Regions from separate parts of the Cronobacter malonaticus LMG 23826 genome, predicted to be linked through region 1. Evidence: predicted binding sites of a transcription regulator. Region 1 holds the regulator's gene; each other region holds the start of a gene.
The links. The regulator Fur, encoded in region 1, represses iron uptake genes when iron is present. The targets are predictions, from matches to a motif close to ATAATAATGAGAACNACTATCAA.
Positions count from the first base shown of each region.

Region 2: fhuE (ferric-rhodotorulic acid/ferric-coprogen receptor FhuE) is a predicted target of Fur. The motif match lies at 2,130-2,152, and genes of this name have one in related genera.
Region 3: zupT (zinc transporter ZupT) is a predicted target of Fur. The motif match lies at 3,153-3,175, and genes of this name have one in related genera.

Region 1 is NZ_CP013940.1:2,830,662-2,836,176, reverse strand. It holds gene AFK66_RS13360 (beta-N-acetylhexosaminidase) at 1-1,816, shown strand, start outside; gene AFK66_RS13355 (helix-turn-helix domain-containing protein) at 1,872-2,483, opposite strand; gene fur (ferric iron uptake transcriptional regulator) at 2,805-3,257, opposite strand; gene fldA (flavodoxin FldA) at 3,547-4,077, opposite strand; gene ybfE (LexA regulated protein) at 4,239-4,520, opposite strand; gene ybfF (esterase) at 4,649-5,416, opposite strand.
Region 2 is NZ_CP013940.1:2,437,217-2,442,731, reverse strand. It holds gene fhuE (ferric-rhodotorulic acid/ferric-coprogen receptor FhuE) at 1-2,009, opposite strand, end outside; gene hinT (purine nucleoside phosphoramidase) at 2,357-2,716, shown strand; gene AFK66_RS11515 (YcfL family putative periplasmic lipoprotein) at 2,718-3,092, shown strand; gene lpoB (penicillin-binding protein activator LpoB) at 3,101-3,766, shown strand; gene thiK (thiamine kinase) at 3,744-4,562, shown strand; gene nagZ (beta-N-acetylhexosaminidase) at 4,580-5,515, shown strand, end outside.
Region 3 is NZ_CP013940.1:547,043-552,557, reverse strand. It holds gene tolC (outer membrane channel protein TolC) at 1-210, shown strand, start outside; gene AFK66_RS02615 (DUF1190 family protein) at 361-1,014, shown strand; gene AFK66_RS02610 (glutathionylspermidine synthase family protein) at 1,018-2,178, shown strand; gene ygiD (4,5-DOPA-extradiol-dioxygenase) at 2,206-2,997, opposite strand; gene zupT (zinc transporter ZupT) at 3,189-3,965, shown strand; gene ribB (3,4-dihydroxy-2-butanone-4-phosphate synthase) at 4,031-4,684, opposite strand; FMN riboswitch at 4,792-4,975, opposite strand; gene ubiK (ubiquinone biosynthesis accessory factor UbiK) at 5,099-5,464, shown strand; gene hldE (bifunctional D-glycero-beta-D-manno-heptose-7-phosphate kinase/D-glycero-beta-D-manno-heptose 1-phosphate adenylyltransferase HldE) at 5,515-5,515, opposite strand, start outside.

The DNA of each region.
Region 1 (5,515 bases):
CGGCGCGTATCAGCTGCATATCGGGCCAAAAGAGACGACGATTACCGGTTATGACCGCGCGGGCGTCTTTTACGGGCTGCAATCGCTGCTGTCACTGATCCCGGCTAAGGGCGCGAAGCAAATCGCCATGCTCGACGCGCAGGACGCGCCGCGTTTTGACTATCGCGGCATTCAACTCGATGTGGGACGCAACTTCCACACTAAAGCCGCTGTGCTACGCCTGCTTGACCAGATGGCGGCCTATAAGCTCAATAAATTCCATTTCCATTTGAGCGATGACGAAGGCTGGCGTATCGAGATTCCGGGCTTGCCGGAGCTGACCGACACAGGCGCGAAGCGCTGTCACGATCTCAGCGAAAAAACCTGCCTGCTGCCGCAGCTCGGCTCCGGGCCTGATACGAACAATAATGGCAGCGGTTTCTTCACCCGCGCGGATTATATTGAGATTGTGAAATATGCCGCCGCGCGCCAGATAGAAGTGATCCCGGAAATCGACATGCCCGCTCACGCCCGCGCGGCGGTGATTGCGATGGAAGCGCGTTACGACAGGCTGGAAAAAGCCGGTAAAACCGAAGAGGCGAACCAGTATCGCCTGCTCGACCCGAAAGATACGTCCATCACCACTGGCGTGCAGTACTACAACCGCACCGGTTATCTCAATCCGTGCCTCGACTCCTCGCGCCGCTTTGTCGATAAAGTGATTGGCGAGATCCAGCAGATGCACAAAGAGGCCGGGCAGCCGCTCACCACCTGGCATTTCGGCGGCGATGAGGCGAAAAATATCTACCTCGGCGCGGGTTATACGGATAAAACGAAACCGGAAGCCGGGAAGGGGATTATCGACCAGAGCCGTCAGGACAAGCCCTGGGCGCGCTCACCAGTGTGTCAAAAAATGGTGCAGGACGGCGTGGTGGCTGATGTCGAACACCTCTCCAGCTACTTTGGCGCGCAAGTGAGCAAGCTCGTTAAGGCGCACGGCATCGACACCATGCAGGCGTGGCAGGACGGGCTAAAAGATGCGAAAGACGCCAGCGCGTTCGCCACCTCGCACGTTAACGTCAACTTCTGGGACACGCTCTACTGGGGCGGTTTCGATACAGCGAACGACTGGGCGAATAAAGGTTTTCGCGTGGTGGTCTCTAACCCGGATTATGTCTATCTGGATTTCCCGAACGAAGTAAACCCGGCCGAGAGCGGCTACTACTGGGGCACGCGCTTTAGCGACGAGCGCAAGATTTTCAGCTTCGCGCCGGATAACCTGCCGCAAAACGCCGAAACCTCTGTCGATCGCGACGGCAACGCGTTCAGCGCAAAATCTGACAAGCCGTGGCCAGGTGCGTATGGCCTCTCGGCGCAGCTCTGGAGTGAAGTGGTACGCACCGATAAACAAATGGAGTACATGATGTACCCGCGTCTGCTTTCCGTTGCGGAGCGCGCCTGGCATCGCGCCGCCTGGGAGCAGGATTATCAGGCAGGTCGCGAATATAAAGGCGGCGAGACCCATCTGGTGGACGTAAAAGCGCTTCATGACGACTGGACGCGCTTTGCGAACCTGGCGGGCAGCCGTGAACTGCCGAAGCTCGAAAAAGCGGGCGTGCAGTTCCGCCTGCCGGTACCGGGCGCGCGGATTAACAACGGCGTGTTGCGGATGAACAACAGCTTACCTGGTGTTGCAATGGAATACTCCACTGACGGCGGCGCGCGCTGGCAGCGCTACGACGATGCGAAGCCGCCACGCGTGACGGGTGCCGTGCAGGTCCGCAGCGTCAGCAGTGACGGTAAACGCTACAGCCGTGTTGATAACGTACAGCCGTAACGCAATAAAAAAGCCAGCCTGTGGGCTGGCTTTTTCATGTCGGGTGCCGTATGCCTTACAGCGACTCAGGCAGATGGTGAACCGCGACCAGTTTGCCTTTGCTTATCTCAATATTTTTCGCACCGCGCAACTGAGAAAGGGTTTTCATCACCATGCTGCGGGAAAGGTTGGTTTTTTTAACAATATAATCAGCCACGTTAATCCGGTTGCGCATGAACTCATCCATTGCCGCCAGACAATCGATATTTGCTTTAATCATGCTATAGCTGTTTCGCCCCATCATAATTTCTTCACGATAGCAAAGCATATTAATAATCCATGAGGACAAAATAAGCAGATGTAACTGACAGTGATTTTTTTCGATCTCCTGAATGAAATAATCAAAAGGAATTAACTGATAATGACATTCAGAATCCGCCTGTAATTTGGCGAATTGAGTTTTACCTAAATTCCTCGCCAGACCCAGCACCGACGGCGCACTGCTTTTTTCGATAAGCAGTCGATCGCTCTGGCGCATCAGAGAGAACTGACCGCCGCGAATGATGCAGATCTCCCCGTCCCGAAGCGGGATCAGCGTATTTTTTTCTGCACGAGACCAGTTGCCGTAGCTATTGAAAATATCCGCGATACGGTAAATCTCAGCAAGCGGTTTAGGGGGTAAGACCATGTTGGTTACCTTATATAAAATAAAATTAAATCGTTGCTGTATCTTAATGGATGGATTTTTATTGCTGCAATAAGGGGCAGGAGAGATAAAAGAAGAAACAGGGATAATCTGATGTCTAAACGATTGAGTGATAAAGATATTTATCTTTTCTGAATTTCGATTTAATAAAATATATGTGGTTTAATTAAGCATTGTGCGCTGTATTAAAATACCCTAACTTTTTAAGTTTATCTAAAAAAATACATTTCTGTTTTCGGTGCAGCGTTTTCAGGCAATAAAAAAGCCGACAAATGTCGGCCTGGATGATGCAATGTGCGAGTGTTATTTCCCGCCAGCCTCGTGGGCGTGTTCGTTTTCGCGGCAGTCGCCATCCGCGCAGTGACCGTACAGATAGAGACTGTGGTTGGTCAGGCGAATGCCATGGCGCGTGGCGATCTCACGCTGACGCGCTTCAATAGAGTCATCACTGAATTCGATCACTTTGCCGCAATCGAGGCAAATCAGGTGATCGTGATGATGCTGTTGCGTCAGCTCAAAAACGGATTTACCGCCTTCGAAGTTGTGACGAGTGACGATGCCGGCATCGTCGAACTGGTTAAGTACGCGATAGACCGTGGCAAGGCCAATCTCTTCACCCATGTCAATCAGACGCTTATAGAGGTCTTCCGCACTGACATGATGATTGACCGGTTCCTGCAGCACTTCGAGGATTTTTAATCGAGGAAGCGTGACTTTCAGGCCGGCTTTCTTTAATGCGGTATTGTTGTCAGTCATGCGGAATCTGTCCTGTTGCTTAACGACTCGCTCCGGAAGGGAGCGATACATCGGATACGCCGAAGATGAATGCGTCTCATTATAGAACTGACATGCCTAAATGAAAACCGCAAGCGTCCGGCAAAAAAGAGCTTAAAAATCGTGGGCCAGCCAGCGTTTTCACGTGGAGAGCCTGATAATTAAGAAAGCCATTGTACAGCGTAGTGAGGGAAAGTTAAAAATTTGTAGCAATTATTTTCATTGCTTTTATCTATCAAACGGCGCGGAACGGTGCCCGCGCCGCTTATCATCAGGCGTTGATGATTTCCTGCAGATGAAGCTCTTCGGAAACCTGTTTGACCCATTTTTCAACGCGCTCAGCGGTCAGTTCCGGCTGGCGATCTTCGTCAATCGCGAGACCAACGAAGTGATCGTCGTCCGCCAGACCTTTAGAGGCTTCAAAATGGTAGCCTTCGGTCGGCCAGTGGCCAACGATGGTCGCACCGCGCGGTTCGATAATGTCGCGAATGGTGCCCAGCGCGTCGCAGAAGTATTCTGCATAATCTTCCTGGTCGCCGCAGCCAAAGAGCGCTACCAGCTTGCCGTTGAAGTCAATTTCTTCGAGCGTCGGGAAGAAATCGTCCCAGTCGCACTGCGCTTCGCCGTAGTACCAGGTCGGGATGCCAAGCAGAAGAATATCGAACGCTTCCAGATCCTCTTTGCTGCTTTTAGCAATGTCATGCACTTCAGCAACGTCAGTCCCGAGCTGTTTCTGGATAATTTTTGCGATATTTTCGGTATTGCCGGTGTCGCTGCCGAAAAAGATGCCTACGATTGCCATAAGAAGAATAACCTCTTGAATCTAAATGTAATGGTGCTGGCATAACGCCCACAGATAGGGCAATCATAGCAGAACAGAAGAAGGTGCGGAAACGGTATCAGGCGCCGGGTGCACTCTCTGCTACATTGCCCCGTCCTTTTGGGTAAAATTCAGACCAGACCTTACTCCTGCAAGGCTTTCAGCTGCGCGAGCAGCATCGCTTCTATCAGCTCGCTGCGGCTGATATTGCGCGCCTGCGCGAGATGGTTCAGCGCGTCTACCGCATCGGCGTTCAGCTTCAGCTCCACGCGCTTAAGCCCGCGAACTTTGTCACGCTTAAGCTGGTTGCGCTTATTGATGCGCAGCTGTTCGTCGCGCGACAGCGGATTGGTTTTCGGTCTGCCCGGACGGCGTTCATCCGCGAAGAGATCGAGCGTTGTGCGGTCCGTTTGTTCTTTTGCCATGGTATGAGTATAGACAGGGGAAACAGGCTGCCGTGGCGTGGCCCGGCGGTATTTCAGCGCGCCATCATACATGAGGCAGCGAAGCGCGCCAACGCATCCGGCGCGCGAGGGCGCCGGTCGGTCTGTTTTTAATCAGTTTCCAGAAAGCGACGAATCGCGCGCAGCACCGCCTGCGGTTTTTCGGCATGCACCCAGTGGCCTGCGCCCGCAATCACATGCGCGCGGGCTTTGGGGAATTGTGAGAGCAGCGCCTCGCGGTGCGCCTCTTCCACATAAGGCGACGCACCGCCGCGAATAAACAGCGCCGGGCCGTGCCAGGCTGGCACCGTTTCCCAGCCGACAATATGCGAATACTGGTTCCACAGCACCGGCACGTTAAAGCGCCACTCGCCATCGACAAACGATTTCAGCAGAAACTGCACCACGCCTTCCTCAGCAATATGCTGGCGCATAATCTCCGCCGCCTGCTGGCGAGAGGTGACGCCCGCGTCGTTCACGGCGTTCACCGCTGTGAATATTTCATCGTGACGGCGCACCTGGTAATCGACCGGCGCGATATCAATCGCCACCAGCTTTTCAATGCGCTCCGGCGCAAGGGCGGTCACCGCCATCGCCGCTTTGCCGCCCATCGAATGACCGATAAGAATCACCTTATTCAGCCCCAGCGCATCCAGCGTTTCGAGAATATCCTGCGCCATCGCCGGATAATCCATCGTCTCGCTGCGCCCGGAAAGCCCGTGATTTCGCAAATCAACCTGCACAACGTCATGATCCGCCACCAGATCGCGGGCCAGCACGCCCAAGTTATCCAGGCTGCCAAACAGCCCGTGAATTAACACAATCGGTGTATTTTGAGTCGGTTGTTGCGCAGATTGCGTGCGGGTATTTAATTTCATGGCAAAGTTCTTTTTTGGCGACTGACAGGTTAGGTTATCATGTTGACCATTCTGCCGCCCGGCTGCAAGGTTCCAGTTAATTCCGACTTTTGCGGCCTT
Region 2 (5,515 bases), 390 kb from region 1:
TTTGGCCCAACAATGTCCTGCCAGGTTTTGGTCTGCCAGCGCGCGCCGCCGCCCACGGTCAACGCAGGCAGCGTCGGCAACTGGTAACGCGTGAACAGTTTCATCGTGGTGCGCGGCTGATCCGGGTTAACGGCCACACCATCGCCCGCTTCGGCCACATAGCGGCTGGCGCCGAAGGTCAGTTGCCAGTTATCGGTCAGCGCGCCGTTCAGCTCAAGTTCAACACCTTTACTGACGGTGCCATCAACGGATTTATAGGCCGTCTGTCCGCCGGAGCCAGGGATGATCACACCGGTGTTCACCGCTACATTGTCCTGCTCAATGCGGAACACCGCGAGAGAGGCCGTCAGGCGGGTGTTAAACCAGTCGGCTTTGAGCCCGGCTTCATAGGCCTTACCGGTGGTCGGGTCGAGGAACTCGCTGTTTACATCGCGTTGGCCGCTCGGCTGGAAGATAGAGGTATAGCTGGCATACGCCGACCAGGTATCGTCGATATCGTAAATCAGGCCTGCGTAAGGCGTCACATCATCCGCTTTGCTGCGGCGGATTTCATCCGGCTTACGTTCCAGATTGTATTTCGCATTCCATTCGGTGTATCGCGCGCCCAGGATCAGATGTAGCGGATCGGCAAGTGACAGGCGCGTGGCGGCGTAAATGGATTTCTGACGAATTACGTCGCGCTGGTAGAGCGCAAAGCTGGACCACGTCGGGTTCGCCAGCGTGCTGCCGTTATAGTCGTGAATATTCCCGACATCCATCAGGCCGGAATTATCATTCACCGGATAGGCGTTATCGTAGTTGTTGCGCTGGCGGCTGTAGCTGCCGCCAAACATCATTTCATGCTGACGGCCCGCCAGCTCGTACCCGCCGCGCACGAAGGCGTCGACCGAATCCTGCTTACGCTCGCCCACGTTCCAGCCGCCCCACGCACCCTGCCAGAGCGCGGCGTTGTAACGGCCAGTGGTTTTATCCGGGAAGCCGTCGATATACATCAGGCGGTTATCGAAATTGGTTTCGGCATGCATCGCGTTCACTTTCGCCTCCCAGCCGTTATCGAAGCGCTGCGTCAGGTTGGCAAAAATTTTGGTGGAGTCGAGGTCTGAATACGCCCAGTCGGCGGCGGTGTTAAAACCACGGCGGAAATGCGTCCGGCTGCCGTCGCTGTAAAGGGAAGGGAAGCCGCCCCAGGTCGGGCTGTCCTCTTCGCTTTTCTGATAGTCATAGCCGAGTGACAGCAGTGTCGATTCAGTGATGTCGGCATCCACGACGCCATAAATGAATTTTTTGCGGTAATGGTTACGCTCAACGAAGCTGTCGTTATCCTGATAACCGGCGACCACGCGCCCGCGAACTTTACCGGACTCTACTAGGGGCGACTGCACATCCATCACGTAGCGTTGTTTGTCCCAGCTGCCATAAGTGGCAGAGACGTTGCCTTTGAATGTTTGACTGTCAGCGTGTTTACGCACCATATTCACATACGCCGACGGGTTGCCGGTGCCGCTCATCAGCCCGGCCGCGCCGCGCACGATTTCGATTTTGTCGTAAATCGCCGTGTCGCCCGCGGTGTCGCCAAAGTTCCAGCGGTTATCAAGAAACGTCGGCATATCTTCGTAGGCGAAATTGCTGATGTAAAAACCGCGCGCGAAGAAATTGGTACGGCTGGTGTCGATGCGCGAGGCGGTCACGCCCGTGGTGTTTTCCAGCACATCTTCAATGGTGTTCAGTTGCTGATCCTGCATGCGCTGCTGACTAATGACGCTGACCGACTGCGGAATGTCGCGCGGCACCAGGAGCATTTTCGTACCGGATGTGGTGGTTTTGACGCTGTAATCCTGTGACTCGTCAGGCGTGCCGCTGTCAGCGGCGGCATCGACCACAATCGTATCGCTGGCGGCTGGCGCTGCGTAAGCCGCGGGCGCTGCCAGCGCGCTGGCGATACTGAGCGCGAGCAAAGAGGGAAGGGAAGACGTCGGAACGACGCCCTGACGGAGTGCATGCTTAGCCATGTGTTGCCCTTAAAAAAAGAAAATGATGCTGCGCATCAGGCTGTTGTCATACGACGCTTTCCGGCGGCTTCCTGGCCTGATGAAAAGAGTGCGCGGGACTAAAACAACGTTCCACTGTCAATAAGAATGAGAAATATAATCATTTGTCTTTGCGGTGTAAACAAATGTAAGACGCGTTACAAACTCATGCGTAAGCAGAGCGGGATAACTATCAGGCGCAGCGGTATCAGGAGACGCGGGCAGTGCGCTATAAATATCCGCTTTATAAAGAAAAACCGGGGCAAAGGTTGAAAGGAAGCGATTATCTCGCTCATACTCTTAACGTTTATCCAAGAAGGAAAAAAACCATGGCCGAAGAAACCATTTTCAGCAAAATTATTCGTCGTGAAATCCCTGCCGATATTGTTTATCAGGATGAGCTTGTCACTGCGTTTCGCGATATTTCTCCCCAGGCCCCGACCCACATTTTGATTGTTCCGAACGTGCTGGTGCCAACGGTCAATGACGTCACGGCGGAACACGAGCAGGCGCTGGGGCGTCTTTTTACCGTCGCGGCGAAAATCGCACAGCAGGAAGGCATCGCGGAAGATGGCTATCGCCTCATCATGAACTGCAATCGTCACGGCGGGCAGGAGGTTTACCACATCCATATGCATCTGGTCGGTGGCCGCGCGCTGGGGCCGATGCTTGCGCATAAAGGCCTCTGAGATGGCCCGCGTACGCACAGGCTGGCTGTTGGCCGCGTTGCTGATGGCGGGTTGCCGCTCCGCGCCAACCATTCCCGTTAGCGACGATCAGGCGGTAGTGATGGAATCCAGCGTGCTGGCGGCGGGCATCACCGCTGAAAAACCAGACTTTTCTTTGCAAAACGGCAAGCCTGTCGCCGCCGCGACCATTTACAATAACAAAGACGCGCCCGTTACCGTGCACTACCGCTTTTACTGGTATGACGCCCGCGGGCTGGAAGGCCAGCCGCTGGAAGTCCCGCAGACGGTCGTTATCCCGGCCCAGGGACGCGTAACGGTGACCAGTCAGACTGACTATCTGGCGGCACGGAAAGCCCGTCTTTATCTCTATCTCTGAAGGGGGAAATGTTGAACAGAATGTATCGCTATGCGCTGCTGGCGACCGTCGCCCTGGCGCTGTCGGGCTGTATTTTGCCCGGCGAGCAAAAACCGGCACCGGTTGAAGAAGCGCAGCCAGGCACGCAGCAACCGACGCAGCCTGTACCAGAGCCGACGCAGCCGGTACCAACCGTGCCGTCCGTCCCGTCGATTCCGGCGCAGCCTGGCCCGATTGAACATCAGCCTGAAAACGCGACGCCTGAGCCAAAAGCGCGTACCTATGACTGGAACAGCGCAATGGCGCCGATGGTCGGCAAAATGTTGCAGGCTGACGGGGTGAACGCAGGCAGCGTGCTGCTGGTCGATAGCGTGAACAACCGCACCAATGGTTCGCTGCAAACCGGCCCGGCTACCGAAGCCCTGCGCGGCGCGCTGGCGAATAATGCCAAATTCACGCTCGTTTCTGCGCAGCAGCTTTCAATGGCGAAACAGCAACTGGGCCTTTCGCCGCAGGATAGCCTCGGCTCGCGCAGTAAAGCCATCGGCATCGCCCGCAACGTGGGCGCGCAGTACGTGCTTTACGCCAACGCCAGCGGCAATGTGAATGCGCCTACGCTGCAAATGCAGCTGATGCTGGTACAGACCGGCGAAATTATCTGGTCAGGTAAAGGTGCCGTTCAGCAAACCCAGTAATCTGAGCCCGGAAGGGTTCTTAGCGCAAAGTTTTCCGGCGGCTTCGGCCGCCGGTGTCGTTTGTGCGCTGCCCGGCCTCAGCGACGGCGCCTGGCAGGTGGTCGTTGATGATGAAACGCTGGTGGCGCGCCGCGACGTGCGCAAAAGCCGCGCCCGCAGCCCGCGCCAGTATCGCGCGCTGAAACGGCTGCCTGTGACGCTCGCCCCGCGCCCGCGCTGTTGCGTCAACGGCTGGCTGGCGGTCACGTTTTTACCGGGTGAGATCCAGGACGCGCTGCCGCCGGTGCCGCAACTCGGCGCGCTGCTGTATCATCTGCACCAGCAGCCGCGTTTTGGCTGGCGGATCGAACTGCTGCCGCTGCTGCTGCGTGACTGGCAGCAAAGCGCGCCTTCACGCCGTACGCGCTTCTGGCTGCGACTGTTGCACCGTTTACGCCGCGCGGGCGAGCCGCGTCAGCTGCGCCTCGCGCCGCTGCATATGGATGTCCATCCCGGGAATCTGGTCTGGCAGCAGGACAAACTGATGCTCATCGACTGGGAATACGCCGGGGATGGCGACGTGGCGCTGGAGCTTGCCTGCGTCTGGCTTGATGACGAAACGCGCCAAGCGCTCATTACCGATTATGCGCACCGGGCGGCTATCGACGAGACGCAACTGCGCCGTCAGGTCGCGCGCTGGCGTCCGTGGAGCGGGTTGCTGATGGCGGGCTGGTATGAGCGCCGCTTTCAGGAAACCGGCGACCGCACATTTATCACACTTGCAGACGAGGCCTGGCGCCAGCTGCAAACGCGTTAACACGAAGGGAGAGAAACATGGGTCCGGTCATGCTGGATGTGGAAGGTTATGAGCTTGATGCCGAAGAGCGTGAAATCCTCGCGCATCCGCTGGTGGGAGGGCTTATCCTCTTTACCCGCAACTATCACGATCCAGAGCAGTTGCGCGAGCTGGTCCGCCAGATCCGCGCGAGCGCCCGCAATCATTTGGTGATTGCCGTAGACCAGGAGGGCGGGCGCGTACAGCGTTTCCGCGAGGGCTTTACCCGCCTGCCGGCGGCGCAAAGCTTCGCCGCGCTGCTCGGCATGGACGCGGGCGGCAAACTGGCGGAAGAAGCCGGCTGGCTGATGGCCTGCGAAATGATCGCGATGGATATCGATATCAGTTTTGCGCCGGTGCTGGATGTCGGGCATCTCAGCGCCGCGATTGGCGAGCGTTCCTTCCACGATAAGCCTGAAAACGTGCTGGCGATGGCAAAGCGTTTCATCACCGGCATGCAGAGCGCGGGAATGAAAGCGACGGGCAAACATTTCCCCGGCCACGGCGCCGTGAGCGCTGATTCCCATAAAGAGACGCCGCGCGACCCGCGTCCGGCCGCGGAAATTCGCCGCCACGACATGCTGCCGTTTCGCGAACTCTTTAGTTACAACATGCTTGATGCGGTGATGCCGGCGCACGTCGTCTATAGCGACGTCGATCCGCTGCCGGCGAGTGGTTCGCCTTACTGGCTGAAGCAGGTGCTGCGTAAGGAGCTGGGGTTTGATGGCGTGATATTTTCCGACGATCTGTCGATGGAAGGTGCGGCTATCCTCGGAAGCTATGCGGAGCGCGGCCAGGCGGCGCTGGATGCCGGTTGCGATATGATCCTTGTCTGTAATAATCGTAAGGGTGCCGTAAGCGTTCTTGATAACCTGTCACCGATCAAAGCAGAGCGTGTTACACGTTTGTATCATAAAGGTGTAATTACGCGTCAG
Region 3 (5,515 bases), 2.0 Mb from region 1:
GGTACGCTCAACGAGCAGGATTTGGTCGCGCTGAATAACTCGCTGGGCAAACCGGTTTCTACCGCGCCTGAAAGCGTCGCCCCGGAAAACCCGGAGCAGGACGCCGCCGTGAATAACATGGCGAACGGCGGCGGCAGTGCGCCTGCCATGCAGCCTGCCGCAGCCACCCGCAGCGGCAACAGCAACAGCGGCAACCCGTTCCGTCAGTAACGTCTGTGGCGGGAGGCATATCGGCCTCCCGCCTGAACGTAAGTCAACGTAAAGATCCCCGCCCCCTCCGGCCTCTCGCTTTAATTTCAACCACTCATCCACTATCCTGAGCACCATAACTGTGCAATACCACTGGGTCAGGATGCAGGCATGAAACGGACAAAACAGATTAACCGCGCAATGTTTCGCAAAAGCTGGAACGCGCGTCATTTAACGCCGGTGGCCTTCGCGGTCACGGCAGCCTTTATGCTGGCAGGTTGCGAAAAAAGCGACGAAACCGTCCAGCTTTATCAAAACGCAGACGACTGCTCGGCCGCCAACCCCGGCAAAAGCGCTGAATGCACCACCGCGTATAACAACGCCCTGAAAGAGGCGGAGCGCACCGCGCCGAAATACGCCACGCGTGAAGACTGCGTTGCGGAATTTGGCGAAGATCAGTGCCAGCAGGTCAATAACACCAATACCAGCCAGGCCACGCAGCAGACCGGCAGCATGTGGATGCCGCTGATGGCGGGCTACATGATGGGCCGTCTGATGGGCGGCGGCATGGGGTTCGCCCAGCAGCCGCTGTTCAGCTCGCGCAACCCGGCGAGCCCGGCTTACGGTAAATATACTGACGCCAGCGGCCGTAATTACGGTGCCGCGCAGCCGGGCCGTACCATGACCGTACCGAAATCGGCGATGGCACCGAAACCGGCAACCACCTCAACTATCACCCGCGGGGGGTTCGGCGATTCCGTCGCGAAACAGGCCACGATGCAGCGCAGCGCGGCGGGTTCTTCTTCTCGTTCAATGGGCGGCTAATACATGGAAAGAATCGCTATCCGCGAGCGCCCGGACTGGCGCGAAAAGGCAACGGAGTACGGCTTTAACTTTCACACCATGTATGGCGAGCCGTACTGGTGCGAAGACGCGTACTACCGCCTGACGCTGGCGCAGGTCGAAAAGCTCGAAGAGGTGACGGCCGAGCTGCATCAGATGTGCTTACAGGTGGTGGAGAAAGTGGTCGCGAGCGATGCGCTGATGACAAAATTCCGCATTCCGAAGCACACGTGGGAGTTTGTACGTCAGTCCTGGCGCAGCGGCCAGCCGTCGCTTTATTCGCGTCTCGATCTCGCCTGGGACGGACGCGGCGAGCCAAAACTTCTCGAAAATAACGCCGATACGCCAACCTCTTTATATGAAGCGGCGTTCTTTCAGTGGATCTGGCTCGAAGATCAGCTGCGCGCCGGGAATCTCCCGCAGGGCAGCGATCAGTTCAACAGCCTCCAGGAGAAGATCATCGAGCGTTTCGGCGAGCTGAAAGCGCAGTACGGCTTTAGCCGCCTGCATCTCGCCTGCTGTCGCGATACGGTGGAAGATCGCGGCACGGTGCAGTATTTACAGGATTGCGCCAGCGAAGCCGGGATCGAGAACGATTTTCTATTTATTGAAGATATCGGCCTTGGCGAAAAAGGGCAGTTTACCGATCTCCAGGATCAGGTCATCAGCAACCTGTTTAAGCTCTATCCGTGGGAATACATGCTGCGCGAAACCTTCTCCACCAAGCTTGAGGACGCAGGCGTGCGCTGGCTGGAGCCTGCGTGGAAGAGCATTATCTCCAACAAGGCGCTGCTGCCACTGCTCTGGGAGCTCTACCCGAATCACCCTAACCTGCTACCCGCGTACTTCAGCGAAGATAACCCGCCGCCAATGGAGAAATATGTGGTTAAGCCTCTGTTCTCCCGTGAAGGCGCTAACGTCTCGATTATCGAGAACGGCCAGACCATTGAGCAGGTGGAGGGTCCGTATGGCGAAGAAGGCACTATCGTGCAGCAGTTCCATCCGCTGCCGAGATTCGGTGACAGCTACACGCTTATCGGCAGCTGGCTTATCAACGATCAGCCCGCCGGGATCGGTATCCGTGAAGATAAGGCGCTGATCACCCAGGATCTCTCCCGCTTCTATCCACACCTGTTTGTGGAATAACCGCGATGGCGCCCCAGGGCGCCATTCTTAACCCACCTGTACCGACAACATACTCAACGACGCCATTTCCAGCCCGTCGATCGGTATCGTCACCGGCTCGTCGCCGTTCCACGCGCCAAGTACATACAGCAGCGGCAGGAAATGCTCCGCCGTCGGGTTCGACAGGCTGCCGCCGGGATGCTCCAGATAGTTGACCAGCGGGTGATCCGCCGCCTCGCCGCGCCACGTCAGATTCTCTTTAACAAAGTTATTGAACGACTCTGCCCACGGATAGGGTTCGCCTTCGCCATGCCAGCGCGCGGTACGCAGGTTATGGACGACGTTGCCGCTCGCCACCAGCATGACGCCTTCGTCACGAAGCGTCGCCAGTCGCTGGCCCATCTGATAGTGCCAGGCCGGGGGTTTGGTGCTGTCTATACTCAGTTGCACCAGCGGAATATCGGCCTGCGGATACATTTTTATCAGCACGCCCCATGCACCGTGGTCAAAGCCCCAGGCTTCTTTATCAAGCGTGACTGGCACCGGTGCCAGGAGATCCACGACGCGCAGTGCCAGCGCGGGCGAGCCGGGTGCCGGATAATGCGTATCGTACAGCGCCTGCGGGAAACCGCCGAAATCGTGAATGGTTTGCGGCTGCTCCATCGCGGTCACGCCGGTGCCGCGCGTAAACCAGTGGGCCGAGACCATCACAATGGCTTTCGGGCGCGGCAGCGTTTCGCCAAGCTCTCGCCAGGCGCGGGTATAACAGTTATCTTCCAGCACGTTCATCGGGCTGCCGTGGCCCAAAAACAGTGCGGGCATGCGAGAGGAAGCGGTCATTTTTGTATCCTGAAACGGTAATATCATGGGACTTACCTTACGCCGGTTGCGCGCAGAAAGAACGGAGATAACCGTGATGAAGACCGTCAGAAAATTTGAATGTAAGTAATCTGTAAAAGCCACGGACGGGCCTCGACTTTTCCGTTCCGCCCGATAAATTAATGATAATCATTATCAAAAAGGAGTATTCGATGTCAGTGCCTCTGATCCTGACCTTACTGGCGGGCGGCGCCACGTTTATCGGCGCGCTGCTCGGTGTGCTGGGGCAGAAGCCTTCTAACCGGCTGCTGGCTTTCTCGCTGGGCTTTGCCGCAGGCATTATGCTGCTGATTTCGTTAATGGAAATGCTGCCCGCCGCGCTCGGCGAGGAAGGCATGTCGCCGGTGCTGGGCTACGGCATGTTTATCGTCGGCCTGCTCGGCTATTTCGCGCTCGACCGCATATTGCCGCACGCGCACCCGCAGGATCTTATCGATCCGCCGCCTGCCCATGCGTCACGTAATCTGCGCCGCACCGCCCTTCTTCTGACGCTTGGCATCAGCCTGCATAACTTCCCGGAAGGTATCGCCACCTATGTGACGGCCAGTACCAACCTGGAGCTGGGCTTCGGGATTGCGCTCGCGGTCGCCTTACACAACATTCCTGAAGGACTGGCGGTGGCAGGCCCGGTTTACGCGGCCACCGGCTCGCGCCGTAAAGCGGTTATCTGGGCGGGGCTCTCCGGGATGGCCGAAATTCTGGGCGGCGTGCTGGCGTGGCTTATTCTCGGCACCATGGTGTCGCCGGTGGTCATGGCGGCGATTATGGCGGCGGTCGCCGGGATCATGGTGGCACTGTCGGTGGATGAGCTGATGCCGCTTGCCAAAGAGATCGATCCGCATAACAACCCAAGCTACGGCGTGCTGTGCGGCATGTCGGTGATGGGATTAAGCCTGACGCTGCTGCAAACCAGCGGCCTTAGCGGCTAATAAAAAAGCCCGATCAAGCCGGGCTTTTCAGAAGCCTTCAGGCCCGGCGATTGCCGGGCTTTTTGTCAGCTCGCTTTGCGCTCCTGCGCCTGGCGATAGCTCACTAAATCTTCAATAGTCACGACCGGCATATTGTGTTCGCGGGCAAACGCGATGCACTCCGGCGCGCGCGCCATGGTCCCGTCGTCGTTAGTCAGTTCACACAGCACGCCTGCCGGTTTAAAGCCCGCCAGCGAGACTAAATCGATGGTCGCTTCGGTGTGGCCGCCGCGGGTCAGTACGCCGCCCGGCTGCGCGCGCAGCGGGAAAACGTGGCCAGGACGGTGCAGATCGGACGGTTTCGCGTCGTCGGCAATCGCCGCGCGAATGGTCGTGATGCGGTCGGCGGCGGAAACGCCGGTGGTCACGCCGTGCGCCGCTTCGATGGTTACAGTAAAACCGGTGCCGAACGCGCTGGTGTTGTTTTCCACCATCATCGGCAGGTCGAGCTGTTTACGGCGTTCTTCGGTCAGGCACAGGCAGACAATGCCGCTGCCGTGACGGATGGTCAGCGCCATCTGTTCAACGGTCATGGTTTCGGCGGCGAAAATCATGTCGCCTTCGTTTTCACGGTTCTCGTCATCGAGCACCATCACGCCGCGCCCTTCGCGCAGTGCGGCGATCGCGTTTTCCACGCGTTCAAAAGCGGTGCCAAAAGCAGAAAGAAGCGTCTGATTCATGGTAAAGAAACCTCATTAATTATATGGATTACCAGAATCAGGGCGGTCTTAGGAGTGCCGGCAAGCGGCAAGCAAAATAACGTGAGTGGGCGCAAGCCCAGGCAGATCGTTACCCTCTCCCATCCGGACTTTAACCGTCGGCCCCGGAATTACACCGGATCTGCTGACCTTCAGAAACAGCCTGAAGCGCTCGCGGGCTTTCAGTTTATCTTGCGTCTTCGCTTGCGCGCAGAAGCCTGATTAGCCTGATTTACCGCCGGTGGGGAATTTCACCCCGCCCTGAGAATAAGCGGGATAACTATAACGCCATTGATAATCGTCGGCAATGCATGAGATTCAAACATTTCCGGTTTATACCCTTCCGATCAGCGATTACAATTACTCTTCAGACCATACCAGATCAGGGAAACCGCTATGATTGACCCGAAGAAAATTGAACAGATCGCCCGTCAGGTCCATGAATCGATGCCAAAAGGGATCCGTGAGATCGGGGAAGATGTTGAGAAGAAAATCCGCCAGGTACTGCAGGCCCAGCTGTCTCGCCTGGATCTGGTGAGCCGTGAGGAATTTGACGTGCAGACGCAGATACTGCTGCGCACTCGCGAGAAACTGACGGCGCTGGAGCAGCGTCTGACCGCGCTGGAATCGCGTGGCGCGACCACCTCCGCACCGGCTGACGCCTCAGCGACCACGACCACAGGCAGCGCCAGCGCGCCCGTGACTGCCGTAACGCCGCCGCCTGCCATTCCGCCGGTCGATAGCCTCGACAAGCAGGACTGACAGAAACGACAACGCCCCCTGCCAGGCAAGGGGCGTTCGCACAACGCGCGT